Regions from separate parts of the Isoalcanivorax pacificus W11-5 genome, predicted to be linked through region 1. Evidence: predicted binding sites of a transcription regulator. Region 1 holds the regulator's gene; each other region holds the start of a gene.
The links. Region 1 encodes sigma-54, which starts transcription at its own class of promoters, with help from an activator protein. Its sites were predicted from a motif close to TGGCACNNNNNTTGCTNT; they were not measured.
Positions count from the first base shown of each region.

Region 2: a site for sigma-54 is predicted at 2,036-2,053, ahead of S7S_RS11190 (circularly permuted type 2 ATP-grasp protein). Genes of this name have one in related genera too.
Region 3: a site for sigma-54 is predicted at 2,466-2,483, ahead of S7S_RS01310 (ammonium transporter). Genes of this name have one in related genera too.
Region 4: a site for sigma-54 is predicted at 2,681-2,698, ahead of nirB (nitrite reductase large subunit NirB). Genes of this name have one in related genera too.

Region 1 is NZ_CP004387.1:965,227-969,439, forward strand. Features, by position in the region: gene S7S_RS04545 (HPr family phosphocarrier protein) at 1-23, opposite strand, end outside; gene rapZ (RNase adapter RapZ) at 72-923, opposite strand; gene ptsN (PTS IIA-like nitrogen regulatory protein PtsN) at 983-1,456, opposite strand; gene hpf (ribosome hibernation-promoting factor, HPF/YfiA family) at 1,478-1,777, opposite strand; gene S7S_RS04565 (RNA polymerase factor sigma-54) at 1,875-3,323, opposite strand; gene lptB (LPS export ABC transporter ATP-binding protein) at 3,553-4,213, opposite strand, start outside.
Region 2 is NZ_CP004387.1:2,470,561-2,474,773, reverse strand. Features, by position in the region: gene S7S_RS11195 (winged helix-turn-helix domain-containing protein) at 1-1,936, shown strand, start outside; gene S7S_RS11190 (circularly permuted type 2 ATP-grasp protein) at 2,092-3,528, shown strand; gene S7S_RS11185 (alpha-E domain-containing protein) at 3,522-4,213, shown strand, end outside.
Region 3 is NZ_CP004387.1:270,941-275,153, reverse strand. Features, by position in the region: gene S7S_RS01325 (response regulator) at 1-156, shown strand, start outside; gene S7S_RS20080 (ATP-binding protein) at 168-1,703, shown strand; gene S7S_RS01315 (DUF6901 family protein) at 1,693-2,370, shown strand; gene S7S_RS01310 (ammonium transporter) at 2,696-3,907, shown strand; gene S7S_RS01305 (synaptic vesicle VAT-1 family membrane protein) at 3,949-4,213, opposite strand, start outside.
Region 4 is NZ_CP004387.1:1,952,819-1,957,031, reverse strand. Features, by position in the region: gene nirB (nitrite reductase large subunit NirB) at 1-2,465, opposite strand, end outside; gene S7S_RS08785 (NarK family nitrate/nitrite MFS transporter) at 3,078-4,213, shown strand, end outside.

The DNA of each region.
Region 1 (4,213 bases):
TCGGCATGCAGGGCGTCGGGCACCTGGGGCTCCTTGAATAATGGATGAGCGGGACGGGCAACGGTTGCCGGTCACTCCAGTTGCAGGTGCCGTACCTGGGCCGGCCAGCCGGCCTTGCGCAGACGTTCGGCCAGATGTTCCACCAGGTACACGGACCGGTGGCGGCCACCGGTGCAGCCGATGGCCACGGTCATGTAGCTGCGGTCGTTGGCTTCATAACGCGGCAGCCAGCGCAGCAGCCAGTGTTCCAGGTCGTCCAGCAGTTGCGCACTGTCGGGCTGGGCGTCGAGGAAATCGATAATGGGAGGCTGGCGGCCGTCGAACGGCCGCAGCGCCGGGTCCCAGTGCGGGTTGGGCAGCATGCGCGCGTCGAACACCAGGTCGGCATCCGGCGGCACGCCGTTCTTGAAACCGAACGATTCCAGCAGCAGTGACAGCCGGCCTTCACGTTGCGCCACGCGCATGCGGATCAGGTTGCGCAGGCTGTGCGGGTCCAGGTGGCTGGTGTCCACCAGCAGGTCGGCGGCGCCCTGGATGCTGGCCAGCAATTCGCCTTCGTGTCCGATGGCTTCCGAGAGAGACATGTTCTGGTCGCTCAGCGGGTGCCGGCGGCGGGTGGCGCTGAAACGGTTGAGCAGGGTGTCGTGGTCGGCGTCGAGGTAGATGACTTCGCACGCCACGCCCTGTGCTTTCACCTGCGCCAGCAGTTCGGCGAAGCAGGGGAGCTGGCTGCGCAGGTTGCGTGCGTCAATGCCGACGGCGACGCGCTGGATATCGTGGTTTTCTTCGCGCAATTGCGTGGCCAGCGTCGGCAACAGGCCCAGCGGCAGGTTGTCGACACAGTAGAAGCCCAGGTCTTCCAGTGCCTGCAACGCGGTGGTCTTGCCCGATCCGGAGCGGCCGCTGAGGATCAGCAGTTTCATGCAGCAGTCTCCCGTGAACGCCGCACTGCGGCGGCTGACGACATACGGCAGTCAGGGTATCAGGAAGCGAGTTGCAGTTCTGCCTCGGAATCGACGGCGGTGCGATAAAGATGGCTGGCGGAATTGGCGCCACGCAGGCCGTCGCGGAAGCTTTGTTCGTTAAAGAGGGCGGCGAGGTGGCTGAGCGTCTTGAGGTGTTGTTCGGGGTTGTCTTCGGGGACCAGCAGCACGAACACCAGGTCCACCGGGCGGCCATCGACGGCATCGAAATCGATCGCTTCGTCGAGGCTGATCAGCATGCCGACCGGCTGCTGGCAGGAAGCCAGACGGCAATGGGGAATGGCGATGCCTTCCCCAATGCCGGTACTGCCAAGGCGCTCACGGGCAATCAGGGCTTCGAAGACCTGTTGCTCCCCCAGTTCCGGGTTGCCCTGTGCGGCAAGCTGGGCAACCTGATCCAGCAGGCGCTTTTTGCTGGCGCCATGCAGGTGATAGTGGGTTCTTTCCGGAGTGAGCAGTTCCCGTACGCGCATGATGGTGCCTGATCGAGTCGGTTAGTGGCCGTGGTTACGGTTGACCGACTTCTCCTTGTGTTTGAGGATCTGTCGGTCGAGTTTGTCAGTCAGCATGTCAATCGCGGCATACATGTCTTCCGCCTCGGCGGTGGCGAACACCTCGCCGCCTGCGATGCGGATGGTCGACTCCGCCTTGTGCGTCTTCGGCTCCGGCGACAGGATCACCTGGATACTGGTGATGTGGTCGAAGTGGCGCTCAAGGCGGTTGAATTTCTCGTTCACGTATTCACGCAGGGCGTCGGTGATATCCAGGTGATGGCCGCTGATATTGATCTGCATGGGCTGACTCCTGTACAAGCTGTGTGATCCGCCGTCCTGCGGGGCCGGAGTGTAGCCTGTTCCTGAGGCGCTTGGTACCGCTGACGCTCCTGAGGCGCTACACCAGCCGCTTGCGCTCGCTGGACGCCGGAATTCTCATCGCCTCCCGGTACTTGGCGACTGTGCGTCGTGCCACCTGAATCCCCTGTTCGTTGAGCAGGCTGGCAAGCCGGCTGTCGCTCAGCGGCTTGCGTGGACTCTCGGCGGCAATCAGCTTCTTAATGATGGCACGAATGGCGGTACTTGAACATTCGCCGCCGCCGTCCGTTCCCACATGGCTGGAAAAGAAGAATTTCAGTTCAAACATGCCCCGTGGCGTGAACATGTATTTCTGGCTGGTGACGCGGGAAATGGTCGATTCGTGCATCTCCACGGCGCTGGCGATGTCGGCCAGCACCAGCGGTTTCATGGCCTCTTCACCGTATTCGAAGAAGCCCTGCTGCACCTCGACGATGCGCGAGGCCACCTTGAGCAGTGTCTCGTTGCGACTTTGCAGGCTTTTCAGGAACCAGCGCGCTTCCTGTAACTGGGCGCGCAGGTAGCTGTTGTCCTCTTCGCGCTGGCTCTTGCCGGCCAGGCTGGCGTAGTGGCTGTTCAGGCGCACTTTGGGCAGGGCCTCGCCATTCAGTTCCACCAGCCAGCGGCGGCCGCGCCGGCGCACGATCACGTCCGGCACGATGTAGTCGCGTTCACCGCTGCTGATGCTGTCGCCGGGATGTGGATTGAGGCTGCGCAACAGACGGATCACCTCGATCATCTCGTCTTCGTTGACAGCCAGGTGCCGGCGCAGGGTGGCGAACTCGCGGCTTTCCAGCAGTGGCAGGTGACGGGTCAGGGTCAGCGCCTGCTCGCGCCAGAGGGTGTCTTCGGGCAACTGGCGCAACTGGATGGCCAGGCACTCGGCCAGGTCGCGGGCGGCCACGCCGGGTGGATCGAACTGCTGTACCCGGTGCAGCACGGCGATCACTTCGTCTTCTTCGGGGAAGCTGTCGTCGGGGGCGTCGTCGCCGAGCATCTGGCGGGTGGCCTCGGCGATGTCCTCCAGCGTGCTGGTCAGGTAACCACGGTCGTCCAGGGATTCGATGATGGCGTAGGCGATGGCGCGGTCGGCGTCGCTGATGACGGCCAGGTTGAGTTGCCAGAGCAGGTGTTCATCGAGGGAGGTGGTGCCGGCGGTGCGCTCTTCCCAGGCGTCCATGTCGTCGTCGCTGGCGCCCGCACCGGAGGATTCGGTGTACGGGTCTTCCCAGTCGGTGTCGACTTCACTGTCGAGCTGGGCCAGGGTCTCCGGGTCTTCGCCCGTGACTTCGGCCAGCTCCGTGTCGTCGCTGGTGTCCTGGTCGTAGGGGTCGTTCTCTTCCAGTTCCAGCAGCGGGTTGGTGTCCACCGCTTCCTGGATCTCCTGGCGCAGGTCAAGCGTCGACAACTGCAACAGGCGAATCGCCTGCTGTAGTTGTGGCGTCATGGTCAGGTGCTGACCTATCTGTATCTGCAGACCCGGTTTCATGCGGATTTGCACTGCCCCCGAAGTGGTACGAAACGAGGGGCAGCATAGCAACTAGCAATTTCCGTGCCCATTCTTGAAAAAAACAAGGGGAAGGGGTAGGGCGTTGATTTTGCACCGAAGTGGTGCATTGGCGGGTGGTGCGGAAGGTGTGCGGGGGCTGCCGGCTCAAAAACAAAAGCTCGTAGCCCGCCGCTCGCAGCTCCCTGGCTGCACGCCCGGCGGGCGTGCTTCAAAGCCTGAAATCGGCGCCGAGGTAAACGTCGCGCACCTTCTGGTTGGCCAGGATGGTGTCGGCATCGCCGGCGGCGATGATGTGGCCTTCGCTGACGATGTAGGCGGTGTCGCAGATATCCAGTGTCTCGCGCACGTTGTGGTCGGTGATCAGGACGCCGATGCCACGGTCGCGCAGGTGGCGGATGATGCCCTTGATGTCGTTCACGGAGATCGGATCAACACCGGCGAAGGGTTCATCCAGCAGGATGAAGTGCGGATCGGTGGCCAGGCCACGGGCGATCTCGGCGCGGCGGCGTTCGCCACCGGAGAGGCTCATGCCCAGGCTGTCGCGCAGGTGGGTGATGTGGAATTCCTGCAACAGCTCTTCCATGCGCTGTTCGCGCGCACGCTTGTCCAGGTCCTTGCGGGTTTCCAGGATGGCCATGATGTTGTCGGCCACGGACAGGCGGCGGAAGATGCTGGCTTCCTGCGGCAGGTAGCCGATGCCGCGCCGGGCGCGGCCGTGCATCGGCAGGGCGGTGATATTGTCGCTGTTGATGGTGATGTAGCCGGCGTCCGGCGGCACCAGGCCAACGATCATATAAAAGCAGGTGGTCTTGCCGGCCCCGTTCGGGCCGAGCAGGCCGACCACCTGGCCGGCTTCCACCTGTAACGAG
Region 2 (4,213 bases), 1.5 Mb from region 1:
GCTGCGGTTTTCCGACCAGCCGGCGCTGCTGGATTATTTTGCCGAGGTGGTGATCCATGATCTGCCTCCGGCAGTACATCGTTTTTTACTGCACACGGCAGCACTGGAGCGTTTTTGCGAACCGTTGTGTGATGCGCTGCTGGACGGACCGGGCAGTAGCGCACCGGTGCTGTCCTATCTGCAATCGCGCGAGCTGTTTCTGCACCCGGTCGAGGACCACCCAGGCTGGATGCGCTACCACACGCTGTTCCAGGAGTTTCTGCTGGCGCGCTTGCAGACCAGTGCGCCGGACACGCTTGACCAGCTGCATCGCCGGGCGGCCTGTTGGTGGCGTGACCATGCGGAGGAAGAGAGTGCGTTGCAGCATGCGCGCCAGGTGGCGGCTCCGCATTTTTTCGAACAGATGCTCACGCAGTGCTGCTATCTGTGGCACCAGCGCGGTGACTACACACGCATCATGCACTGGCTGCTGGCGTTGCCGGAAGCGCAGGTGGTGCCGAATACGGATCTGTGCGGCCCGTTGATCGGTGCGTTGATTCTGTCGCGGCGTTTCAATCAGGCGCGCTACTACATTGACGCCTCGCTGGCGGTGCCGCCGGCCGAGCGCCAGGGGCGCTTTGCGGAAGCCTGGACGCCGGCCTTTCTGGAAAGCATGTTGCTGTTTTTCCAGCGCGACTGTCATTTTCGTATCGATGATGATCAGGCAGTATTGCTCGCCTCCACCGGGCAGCATGATGTGCGTGCTTTTTCGCTGGCGATCATTGCTTACCATTATCTGTTGCATGCGGAATTCGACACGGCGTTGCATTACGCCCAGCGCGCAAAGGATATTCTCTCGCGGCTCGGCTACCGTTACCTGGAAAGCTACGCCGACCTGATCCTGGTGCTGTGCGACCGCAATCGTGGCCGTATGCTGCACGCCACCCAGTCGGTGCATGAGATGTTCCGGCGCTACCAGCCTGATGCGCCGGGCCCGGCCTGGGTCAATGCCGCCACGGCGATGATGGTGTTGCATTACGAGATGAGCCAGCTTGACCAGGCCCGTCATCTTGGTGACAGCCTGTTGCCCAGGGTCAGTTCCTCCTGCGCCACCGAGGTGATTGCGGCGGCGTATCTGAATATGAGCCGGTTGTTCGATCTGGCTGGCCAGCCGGGCCGGGCGCAACGGCTGTTGCAGCATCTGGAACGGATTCTCACGCTGGGGAATTACGACCGTTTTGTCAGCCAGCTTGTGCACGAAAAAATGCGTCAGGCCTTCGCCGCCGGCGATCACCATCGCATGGAGCAGGTGATGACGGAATATCGCCTGCTGCCCCGTTTGCTGGCCGGCGAATGGCAGGCCGCCGGGACCTATGATGAAAACCGCGAACGGGCCGGCATGGGCGTGGTGCTGTGGCTGTGGTCGCGGCAGGATTATGACCGTGCCGACGGTGTGCTCGCGGCCATTGCCGGCATGTTGCGCCGGCAGGGCGCCAATGCCAGGGCGCTGGTGGCCGATGCCTGCCGGGTGGCGGGCACCTGGCGTCGGGGGCGGCCTGCTGCCGCGCGACAGCAGTTGAAAGCGCTGATAGCACGTTATGGCCTGGAAGCGCTGAATCGTACTGCTTTTGATGAAGCACCGGGCCTGGCGCTGGTGGTCGCGGAGGCGCACCGGCTTGGCGAGGTGACCCTGCCGGATATCTACCTGCAGATGTTCGCCTCGCTGTTGCCGTCCACTCAGATGCCGGTGGCTGCACCCGTGACTGCCGCGCTCACGGCCCGCGAGGCGGAGATCCTGACGCTGCTGCGTGATGGCCTGTCCAACCGCGAGATCAGTGAAACCTCCGGTGTGGCAGTGACGACGATCAAATGGCACATGAAGAATATTTTCGCCAAGCTCGGAGTCAGCAGCCGTGCCGAGGCCATTGTCTGGCTGGCCCGGCATGGACAGCCCTGATACGTTGCCTGGGTGCGTTGCGTTGGTGCGCGAATTGATCCGTTGTGGTGCGGTGCGCCATTTTCGGGCCTGAAGCAGGCGGATTTACGCAGTGGTTGTTGGCATGGTGGTTGCTGAGGTCCTCAGGCAGGAGACGATGTCGAGGGCAGGACCTGATGATCAAGGTGACTACACCGCCCGCAGGCGGGTTTGACGAGATGTTTGGCGCACCCGGCAAGGTGCGGGAACAATATGCCGCCTACTGGCGCTGGCTCGAAGGGGTGTCGATGGACACCATCGAGCGCAAGCGCAAGGAAGCGGATCTGCTTTTTCACCGGGTCGGGATTACCTTCAATGTGTACGGCGCCGAGGAGGGCACCGAACGGCTGATCCCGTTCGACAGCCTGCCGCGCATCATCCCGGCGGCCGAGTGGCAGGCGCTGGAGCAGGGCATCCTGCAACGGGTCGAGGCGCTGAACCTGTTTCTGCACGATATCTATCACGACCAGGCGATCCTGAAATCCGGCCGCATTCCGGCGGATCAGGTATTTGCCAATGCCCAGTACCAGCCCTGCATGCAGGGGCTGGACCTGCCAAACGCCATCTATGCGCATATCGCAGGTGTCGATCTGATCCGCAACAACGACGGCGATTATTATGTGCTGGAGGACAACCTGCGCACGCCGTCGGGGGTCTCCTACATGATCGAAAACCGCCGCATGCTGATGCGGCTGTACCCGGAATTGTTTGCGAAGCATCGCGTGGCGCCGGTGGACCATTATCCGGCACTGCTGCACGAAATGCTGGCGCAGAGTTGCCATGTCGCAAGCCCGTGCGTAGTGGTGCTGACACCCGGCCGCTACAACAGTGCCTATTTCGAACATGCCTTCCTCGCCCGGCAGATGGGCGTGGAGCTGGTGGAAGGTGCTGACCTGTTCACCAAGGGGGGCTTCGTCTACATGCGCACGACCGCCGGCCCGCAGCGGGTGGATGTGATCTATCGCCGTATTGATGACGCCTACCTGGACCCGCTGGCGTTCGAGCCGGATTCCATGCTTGGTGTGCCGGGCCTGATGTCTGCCTACCGTGAAGGCAATGTGGTGCTGGCCAATGCGGTCGGTACCGGTGTGGCGGATGACAAGTCGATTTACCCCTATGTGCCGGACATGATCCGCTTTTACCTCGGCCAGGAACCGATCCTGAAAAACGTACCCACCTGGCAGTGTCGCAAGGCAGATGATCTTGGCCACGTGCTCGACAACCTGCATGAGCTGGTGGTGAAGGAAGTCCATGGCGCCGGTGGCTACGGCATGCTGATCGGCCCGGCCAGTACGCGCGAGCAGATCGAGCAGTTCCGCAAGCAACTGGTGGCGTATCCGGAGAACTACATTGCGCAACCGACGCTGTCGCTGTCCAGTTGCCCGGTCTTCGTCGAGGAGGGCATCGCGCCACGGCATATCGACCTGCGGCCGTTCGTCCTCAGTGGCCGCGAGGTGCGTCTGGTGCCGGGCGGGCTGACCCGTGTGGCCATGAAAGAAGGCTCGCTGGTGGTGAACTCGTCGCAGGGCGGTGGCACCAAGGACACCTGGGTACTGGAGGCGCCGTCATGCTGAGCCGGACCGCATCGGAACTGTACTGGATGTCGCGGCACCTGGAGCGCGCGGAGAATATCGCCCGGATGCTCGACGTGGCCTGGAACCTGTCACTGATCCCGTTTTCGGAAACGGTGAACGAGGAAGTCGCCGCGCCCCTGAAAATCACCGGCAGCCTGGAACGCTATATCGAGAAATACGATACGGTGCAGGTCAACAATGTGCTGCACTTTTTCGCTCTGGATGAAGACAACCCCGGCAGCATTTACTGCTGCATCCGCCAGGCACGCGAAAACGCCCATGCGGTGCGTGGCAAGATCACCAGTGAAATCTGGGAGAGCATCAACACCACCTGGATCGAGCTGCAGAACATCCGTCGCTACGGCCTGATCGCCATGGGCGCCAGCGCTTTCCTGGACTGGGTGAAGGAGCGCTCGCACCTGTTTCGGGGTGCTACCTACGGCACCATCATTCGCAACGATGCGTTCCGTTTTATCCGCATCGGTACCTTTATCGAACGCGCCGACAACACCGCCCGGATTCTGGATGTGAAGCACCAGATACAGGGGCCGAAGGGCAATAGCGCGGTGGATTATTACCGCTGGAATGCCCTGTTGCGGTCGGTCGGTGCGTTTGAGGCGTATCGTGAACTGTACAGTGACCGCATTACCCATGAGCACGTGGCAGAGATGCTGATCCTGCGTGC
Region 3 (4,213 bases), 690 kb from region 1:
ACCAAACCCTGGGACGACGCCCAACTGATCGAGGCTGTCAGCGAGGGCCTGCGCATCAAGCAGATCCTGCTGGAAAACCGCATGCTCGCGCAGAAAGTGCGTGATCAGCAGCAGGAACTGGACCTGCTGCGCCGCCAGCGCGCGCCCGCGCACTGACGGCGCCCCTGATGGATTTCCTGGCCGGACTACTGGCGCCGCTGCTGGATCAGCAGAGCAGCGGCTTCTACATTATTGCCTCATTGCTGATCATGCTGGTGGTGGTGTTCTTCATGCACCGCACTTACCGCGCCTCACTGAAGGTGGAAGCCCGGCTGGCGGAATTTTCCTCGCTCACCAACAGCGTGTTCGGTGCCAAGCTGCGCCTGATCGAAACCAGTGCCGATGCCTACGACATCAATCGCAAAGTGCTCGGGCCACTGGCGCGGATCATCGACCAGTACTGCGTCTTCACCACCGACCTGCACGGCGTGCTGACCTACGCCAATGACAAGCTGGTCGACCTCAGCGGCACCCCGCTGACGGAACTGGTGGGCCGCCACCAGAAAGAGGTCGGCGTCCGCGCCATTCATGCCGAAGCCGCCAGCGACATGCGCCGCACACTGCAACAGGAGCGGGTCTGGCACGGCCAGCTCTGCCTGCGCACACGGGACAGCGGCATACGCTGGGTGGATACCTTCGTGTTCCCGCTGTCGTTCATCACCGAGGCGGACACCGGCTATATCTATTTCGGCACCGATGTCACCCGCTTCCATCAGCAGAACGATGCCCTGCGCCGCGAAGTCCGCAGCAAGGAAGCCTCCCTGCACCGGGCAGAAAACATGCTGCTGCACTCGGAGAAAATGGCCTCACTGGGGGTGATTTCTGCCGGCATTGCCCACGAGATCAACAATCCGATTGCCTACGTCAGCGCCAACATCAACCGCCTGGGTGAGTATCTGGAAACCCTGTCCGCGTTTGCCATTCGCGCCAGCGCCAAACTGCCGCCGGATCAGGTCGGTGACCTGTTCCCGCCCGCTGACGCGCCGCATAACCGCGACGACATTACCTACGCCGTGGAGGATTACCCTGCCCTGATGCAGGAAACTCGTGATGGTATCCTGCGCATCCGCAAGATCATCAGCGACCTGAAGAGTTTTTCCCACGAGGGCACCGACGCCTTTACGCCGGTGGATGTGCACAAATGCATCGAGACGGCGCTGAATCTGGCACGCCACGAACTGCGCCGGCAGATAAAGCTGGATGTGACGCTGAGTGCCGCCACGGCGCAGATCAGCGGTTCGGAGTCCCAACTCACACAGGTGCTGCTCAACCTGGTGGTGAACGCCGCGCAGGCCATGCAGGCGCAGCAGAGCCAGCCCGTGCCGGGCGTGATACAGATTCGCACCCGAAACCACGGCACGCACCTGATCATCGAGGTCATCGACAACGGCCCCGGCATTCAGCCCGAGCACATGGCCACCCTGTTCGAGCCGTTCTTCACCACCAAGCCGGTGGGCGAAGGCACCGGGCTGGGGCTGGCCATTTCGCAGGACATCGTCCAGCGCCACCAGGGCGAGATCAGCGTCCACAGCACACCGGGCGAAGGGGCGCATTTCAGTATCCGCCTGCCGCTGCTGAACGCGGCGTCAGCGCGCCCCGGCCTGGCCACCCCGGCGCCACCCTCCCGTCCCGGCCAGAAGGCGCACCGTCCCCATGGCCTATGAACTGACCTATCAGCTCACCTATGCCGACGGACGTGAAGACCACATTCCGGTGCGCCCGGACCCGGCCGACCACCGATTGCGCCCGGCCGCAGACTTCATCCCGCCAGCCTGGGCCGCCCTTACGCATCACCAGTGCAGCCACTGCACCCTGGACCCGGCCGAACACCCGTTCTGTCCGGTCGCGGTGAACATTGCCCACGCCTTCACCGGCCTGCGCGACGGCCGCTCCTATGAGCCGGTCACGCTCACCGTGGACACACCGCAGCGCAGCTACCGCACCGACACGACCCTGCAACGGGCGCTGAGCTCATTGCTCGGGCTGATCAGTGCGCTCAGCGACTGCCCACACACACGACCGCTGCACCCGATGGCGCTGCAGCATCTGCCGCTGGCCACGGAAGAGGAAACCTTCACCCGGGCGCTGTCCGTGCTGTTGTTGCGCGAATACCTGGCCGGGCGCGACGGGCACGATGTGGCCGCCACGATGGAGCGCCTGTACGCCAACCTGAACCAGCTCAACCGCAGCTTCGCCCGGCGCCTGGCGGACGCCGGCGACTCCGACGCGGCAGTCAATGCCATCGTGCTGCTGGATGTGCTGGCCCGCGACATCAGCTTCGAACTGAGCGAGCATCTGCCACGCATGAAGGCGCTGTTCGGCACACCCTGACTGCACCGTCCTGGTGCCACATCCACCGTCCGCCACCCCCGACCTTTTCTCCCGCCCACCCCGAGGCGCCAGATAACAGTGCATCGCACCATTTCAGGCACGCTTTGTGCATCCTTATGGCACAGCGCAGCGGCGTGCAGCGCCGCCGGCAGCCCCCTGATGACGCAGGTCTGGCCGGCAAACCCTGCAAGCCACTGATTTACATCGCGTATCGTCCGGCACCTGCCGCGCAGACGCAGGGCACGAACGGCTTTATGCGCACTGATATCGTGCACCGCATGGCCATGCGCACCATTTCGGTACACGCACGTAATGGGAGATCACCGTGGATTCAGTACACAGCGCCGTCGCCACGCTTACGGCCAGCGCCAATACGTTGTTCATTCTGCTGGGCGCCATCATGGTCCTGGCCATGCACGCCGGCTTCGCCTTTCTGGAAGTAGGCACCGTGCGGCACAAGAACCAGGTCAATGCGCTGGTCAAGATCATGACCGACTTCGGCGTCTCGACCCTGGCCTACTTTTTTGTCGGTTATCAGATCGCCTACCAGACCCATTTCATGGTCAGCGCCACCGAGCTCACCGCCGAGCATGGCTACGCGCTGGTGAAGTTCTTCTTCCTGGTGACCTTCGCCGCCGCCATCCCGGCCATTATTTCCGGCGGCGTGGCAGAGCGTGCGCGCTTCTATCCGATGCTGGTGGCCGCCGCCCTGTGCGTGGGCCTGATCTACCCGTTCTTCGAAGGCATCATCTGGAACGGCAACTACGGTGTGCAGGACTGGCTGGAAACCACCTTCGGCGCGCCGTTCCATGATTTCGCCGGCTCCATCGTCGTGCACGGCATGGGCGGCTGGCTGGCGCTGGCGGCGATCCTGCTGCTGGGCACGCGGCGCGGCCGTTTCCGTCAGGGACAACTGGTGGCCTTCGCACCCTCGAACATCCCGTTCCTGGCACTCGGCGCCTGGGTACTGACGGTCGGCTGGTTCGGCTTCAACGTGATGTCCGCGCAGACACTGGACGGCATCTCCGGCCTGGTGGCGGTGAACAGCCTGATGGCCATGGTCGGCGGCATCATTGCCTCCATGCTGGCCGGCCGCAAAGACCCCGGCTTTATTCACAACGGTCCGCTGGCCGGGCTGGTGGCCGTGTGTGCCGGCTCTGACCTGATGCATCCGGTCGGCGCGCTGATCACCGGCGCGGTGGCGGGCGTGCTGTTCGTGCTGCTGTTCGGTTACATGCAACGCAAACTGCAGAAAGTGGATGATGTGCTCGGTGTCTGGCCACTGCACGGGGTGTGCGGTCTGTGGGGCGCGCTGGCGGCCGGCATTTTCGGCCTGGAAGCCTTCGGCGGCCTGGGCGGCGTGAGTTTCCTGTCGCAGTTGATCGGTGCGCTGATGGGGGTCGGCATTGCCTTTGGTGGCGGGCTGGTCTGCTACGGCCTGGTCAAAGCGCTGTCCGGCCTGCGCCTGAGCGAAGAAGAAGAATTCGACGGTGCCGACCTCAGTATCCACAAGATCGGCGCCAACGGCGTCGACTGACAACCGATACACCGTGGCGGGCGATAACGCCCGCCACGTCTTCAGGGCACCAGCAGCACCTTGCCGATATTGCGCCGCGCCTCGATCCAGGCGTGCGCTTCGCCCGCCTCACTGAACGAAAACGCGCGGTCCACATGCGGGCGCACCCAGCCGTCCTGCCAACCCGCCAGCAGTGCATCCATCCATTCGCGAATCTTGTCCACCTCGTGCCACAGGTGGCCCATGTTTACACCGAAGGTGCCCCGGTTTTCATTCATCAATGACACCGGATGGATGAACGGCATTTTCAGCGCTGTCTTCAGCAGC
Region 4 (4,213 bases), 990 kb from region 1:
CGCTCACGCACATAGACGATATGTTCATCCGCCGATTCATCGTTCACGAACGAGCGGAAGCGTTTCAGCGCCTGTTCGTCTTCCAGCGTGCGTTTCCATTCGCAGGCGTAGGTATCGACCACCGCCTGCATCTGCATTTCCAGCTCCTCGCCCAGGCCCAGCGAGTCATGAATGATCACGTCCTGCAGATAGGCCAGCCCGCCTTCGAGGTTGTCGCGCCATACCGAGGTGCGTTGCAGCCGGTCTGCGGTGCGGATGTAGAACATCAGGAAGCGATCGATGTAGCGGATCAGCGTGGCGTCATCCAGGTCACTGGCGAACAGTTCCGCATGCCGGGGACGCATGCCGCCGTTGCCGCAGATATACAGATTCCAGCCTTTTTCCGTGGCGATGATGCCGACGTCCTTGCTCTGCGCCTCGGCGCATTCGCGGGTGCAGCCGGACACCGCCATTTTCAGTTTGTGTGGCGAACGCAGGCCGCGATAGCGCTCCTCGACATAGATCGCCATGCCAACGGAATCCTGCACTCCGTACCGGCACCAGCTGCTGCCGACACAGGATTTCACCGTGCGCAGTGACTTGCCGTAGGCATGCCCGGATTCAAAACCGGCGTCCACCAGTTCGCCCCAGATCAGCGGCAGCTGTTCCACCCGTGCGCCAAACAGATCGATGCGCTGGCCGCCGGTGATTTTCGTGTAGAGGTCGTATTTTTTCGCGACGTCGCCGATCACCAGCAGCTTGTCCGGGGTGATCTCGCCACCGGGCACGCGCGGCACCACGGAATAGGTGCCGTCCTTTTGCAGGTTGGCGAGGAAGGCATCGTTGGTGTCCTGCAACCCTGTGTGTTCCGGTCGCAGCACATAGTCGTTCCAGCAGGACGCCAGGATGGACGCCACGGTCGGCTTGCAGATCTCACAGCCTTTGCCCTGGCCAAAGCGGGCCAGCAGATCCGTAAAGGTGCGCACCTCGTGCACGCGTACCAGGTGGTAAAGCTCCTGGCGGCTGTAGGCAAAATGCTCGCAAAGGTGGTTATTCACCTCGATGCCCTGGCGCACCAGCTCTGCATCCAGCACCTGCTTGACCAGCGCCGCGCAGCCACCGCAACTCGCCGAGGCACGGGTTTCACTTTTCAAGGCGCCCACGGTGGTACAGCCGGCACTGATGGCCGAACACAACTGCCCTTTCGAGACGTTATTGCACGAGCAGATTTGCGCACTGTCCGGCAGGGCATCGACACCGAGCGCGGGCTTGCCACCAGCGTCCGGCAGAATCAGCGACACCGGTTGCGGTGGCAACGGCATGTCGTTGAGGCAGAACTGCAGCAGCATGCCGTAGTCGGCCACGTCCCCCACCAGCACCGCGCCCAGCAGTCGCTTGCCCTGCGGGTCGAGCACCAGTTTCTTGTAGACGCCGCTGGCGCCGTCCTCGAATACACAGCTCAGGCTGCCCGGTGTGCGCCCGTGCGCATCGCCAATGGAACCCACATCCACGCCCAGCAATTTCAGCTTGGTGCTCATGTCCGCGCCGGTAAAGCACCGCGTGTCATCACCCAGCAGGCGTGCGGCGCAGGCACGGGCCATGTCATAACCGGGCGCCACCAGGCCAAAGATCCGTCCCTGCCACAGCGCCACTTCGCCGATGGCAAAAATGTCCGGGTCCGAGGTCTGGCAGGCGTCATTGATCACCACACCGCCGCGCTCGCCGAGTTCAAGCCCGGCGTCGCGCGCCAGCGCATCCGCAGGACGGATACCGGCGGAAAATAGCACCAGATCCGTCTCCAGCGATTCACCGTCGGCGAATGCCAGCCGGTAACGGCTACTTTCGCCGCTGACAATCGCCGATGTGGCCTTGCCGGTATGCACCCGCACACCCAGCGCCTCGATCTTGCCGCGCAACAGGCGGCCGCCGTTTTCATCCAGTTGTACCGCCATCAATTGCGGCGCGAATTCCACTACATGGGTTTCCAGCCCCAGCCCGTTCAGGGCACGCGCCGCTTCCAGGCCCAGCAGGCCACCACCGATGACCACGCCGCGTTTCGATACGGCGGCGCTGTCGCGAATGGCTTCAAGGTCCTCGATGGTGCGGTACACCAGACAATGCGGCTGGTCGTTGCCTGGAATGGGCGGTACGAACGGATAAGAGCCAGTGGCCAGCACCAGCCTGTCATACGCCACCCGGTCGCCGTTGCTGCTCAGTACCACGCGTGCCTCGCGGTCGATCCGCTCCACCCGTTCACCCAGGCGCAACCTGATCCCGTGCTGCTCGAAAAAAGCCGTGCTGGTCAGCGCCAGGTCTTCGGTGGTGGCGCCACTGAACCAACTGCTGAGCTGCACCCGGTCATAGGCTGGCCGGGGTTCTTCACAGAACACCGTAATGTGATAGCCATGTTCGCGGGCAACCAGCTCTTCCAGCAGGTGCTGCCCGACCATGCCGTTGCCGATAATCACCAGTTCAGGTCTGCTCATGAACGCAACGCTCCTTCACCTGTCCGGCCTCTCCGCCCTGCCGGCACACAGGCCAGCGAAGTATGGAAAAGAGGCACAAAAAAAAGCGCTCACTGCCCGGGGGTGACCGGACCGTGAGCGCCTTTGCTCATTCATTCATCATGTTTTGCGATGCATACACCCAGGCTCGCCATTGAGCCGGGCGTGTTATGCACCGGACTGTCTCGGCAAGAGTCTCAGCAAGAGTTGTGCCAGCTTTCCGGCATGGGCGCCGACCAGCGCCAGAGCGCCCTCACAGCCGTCTTTCGCCATCGTGCAGCATCACGACTCGGCTGCGCGTGGAATTTCCCTGCATCACGCTTGTGCATCGCGCACCACAAGCATGCACGCCAGCGCAGCGCCGGCGACGAACAAACCGGCCCATGACCGCAGAACATCAGGTGTCCGCTTGCTGGTATGCATCCTGCATCCTGCCCTGCGGACAGCGCGCGGCAATGATGCCGCGCGCCACCTGTAACACGGGCAACGGCGCCCACCCACCCGGTTTTTCCGCCGGGCAGGTCCGGCGCCGTGGCATGCACGACACCCGGACGGGTGGGCCCGGTCCCCGCTATTCGCGAGTACGGAGACCTCATGGCTGCACAGCACGCGCGACTCAATCTGCTGAACCTGTCCGAACCCCGCATACGCCTGTTGCACCTGAGCTGGATGGCGTTCTTTGTCAGCTTTGTGGTGTGGTTTTCCCATGCCCCGCTGATGGGCGATATCCGCGAGGTGTTTGATCTCACCAGCGACCAGGTCAAGGCGCTGCTGATTCTCAACGTGGCGCTGACCATTCCCGCCCGCGTCGTCATTGGCTCACTGGTGGACCGCTTCGGTCCACGGCGGGTGTTTGGCTGGTTGCTGATCATCGCCGCACTGCCCTGCTGGGCATTCGCGCTGGCCACTACCTATGAACAACTGGCCGTCACGCGGCTGCTGCTCGGTTTTGTCGGCGCCGGCTTTGTGGTCGGTATCCGCCTGATCAGCGAATGGTTCCCGGCCAGGGAAGTGGGGCTTGCGGAAGGCGTGTACGGCGGCTGGGGCAATTTCGGTTCAGCGGCGGCGGCCATGAGCCTGCCGACGCTGGCGCTCCTGTTCGGCGGCGACAACGGCTGGCGCGGGGCTGTGGCCTGTACCGGCGTGCTGTCCTGCGTGTACGGTCTTGTCTTTCTCTGGCGGGCGCGCAACACGCCCGCCGGCGCATCCTATTTCCGTCCGAAAAAAGCCTCGGCACTGGAAGTCAGCAGCCGCCGCGATCTGTTTTTCTATCTGGCCATGTGTGTACCGCTGTACGGGGCGCTGCTGGTGATCGTCTGGCGTCTGGGACCGGGCCAGCTCGGCCTGTATGGCCTGAACGCACAACTGGCGCTGGTCGCCGTCATCCTCAGCCTGGCCATCGTGCAACTCTGGCAAATCTGGCGCGTCAATCATGCCCGGCTGCGCCAGGGCGTGCCCGAACACGACCGCTATCGCTTCCGGCAAGTGGCGATTCTTGACCTGGCCTATATGGTGACGTTTGGTTCCGAACTGGCCGTGGTGTCCATGCTGCCGCTGTTCTTTATCGACACCTTTGACCTGACCGCCGTCACCGCCGGCCTGCTCGCGTCCGGTTTTGCCTTCATGAATCTGGTCGCCCGCCCCGGCGGTGGCTGGCTGTCCGACCGCTTTGGCCGCAAACGCTCGCTGGCGCTGCTGCTGGCCGGTCTGGTGCTCGGCTATGGCCTGAT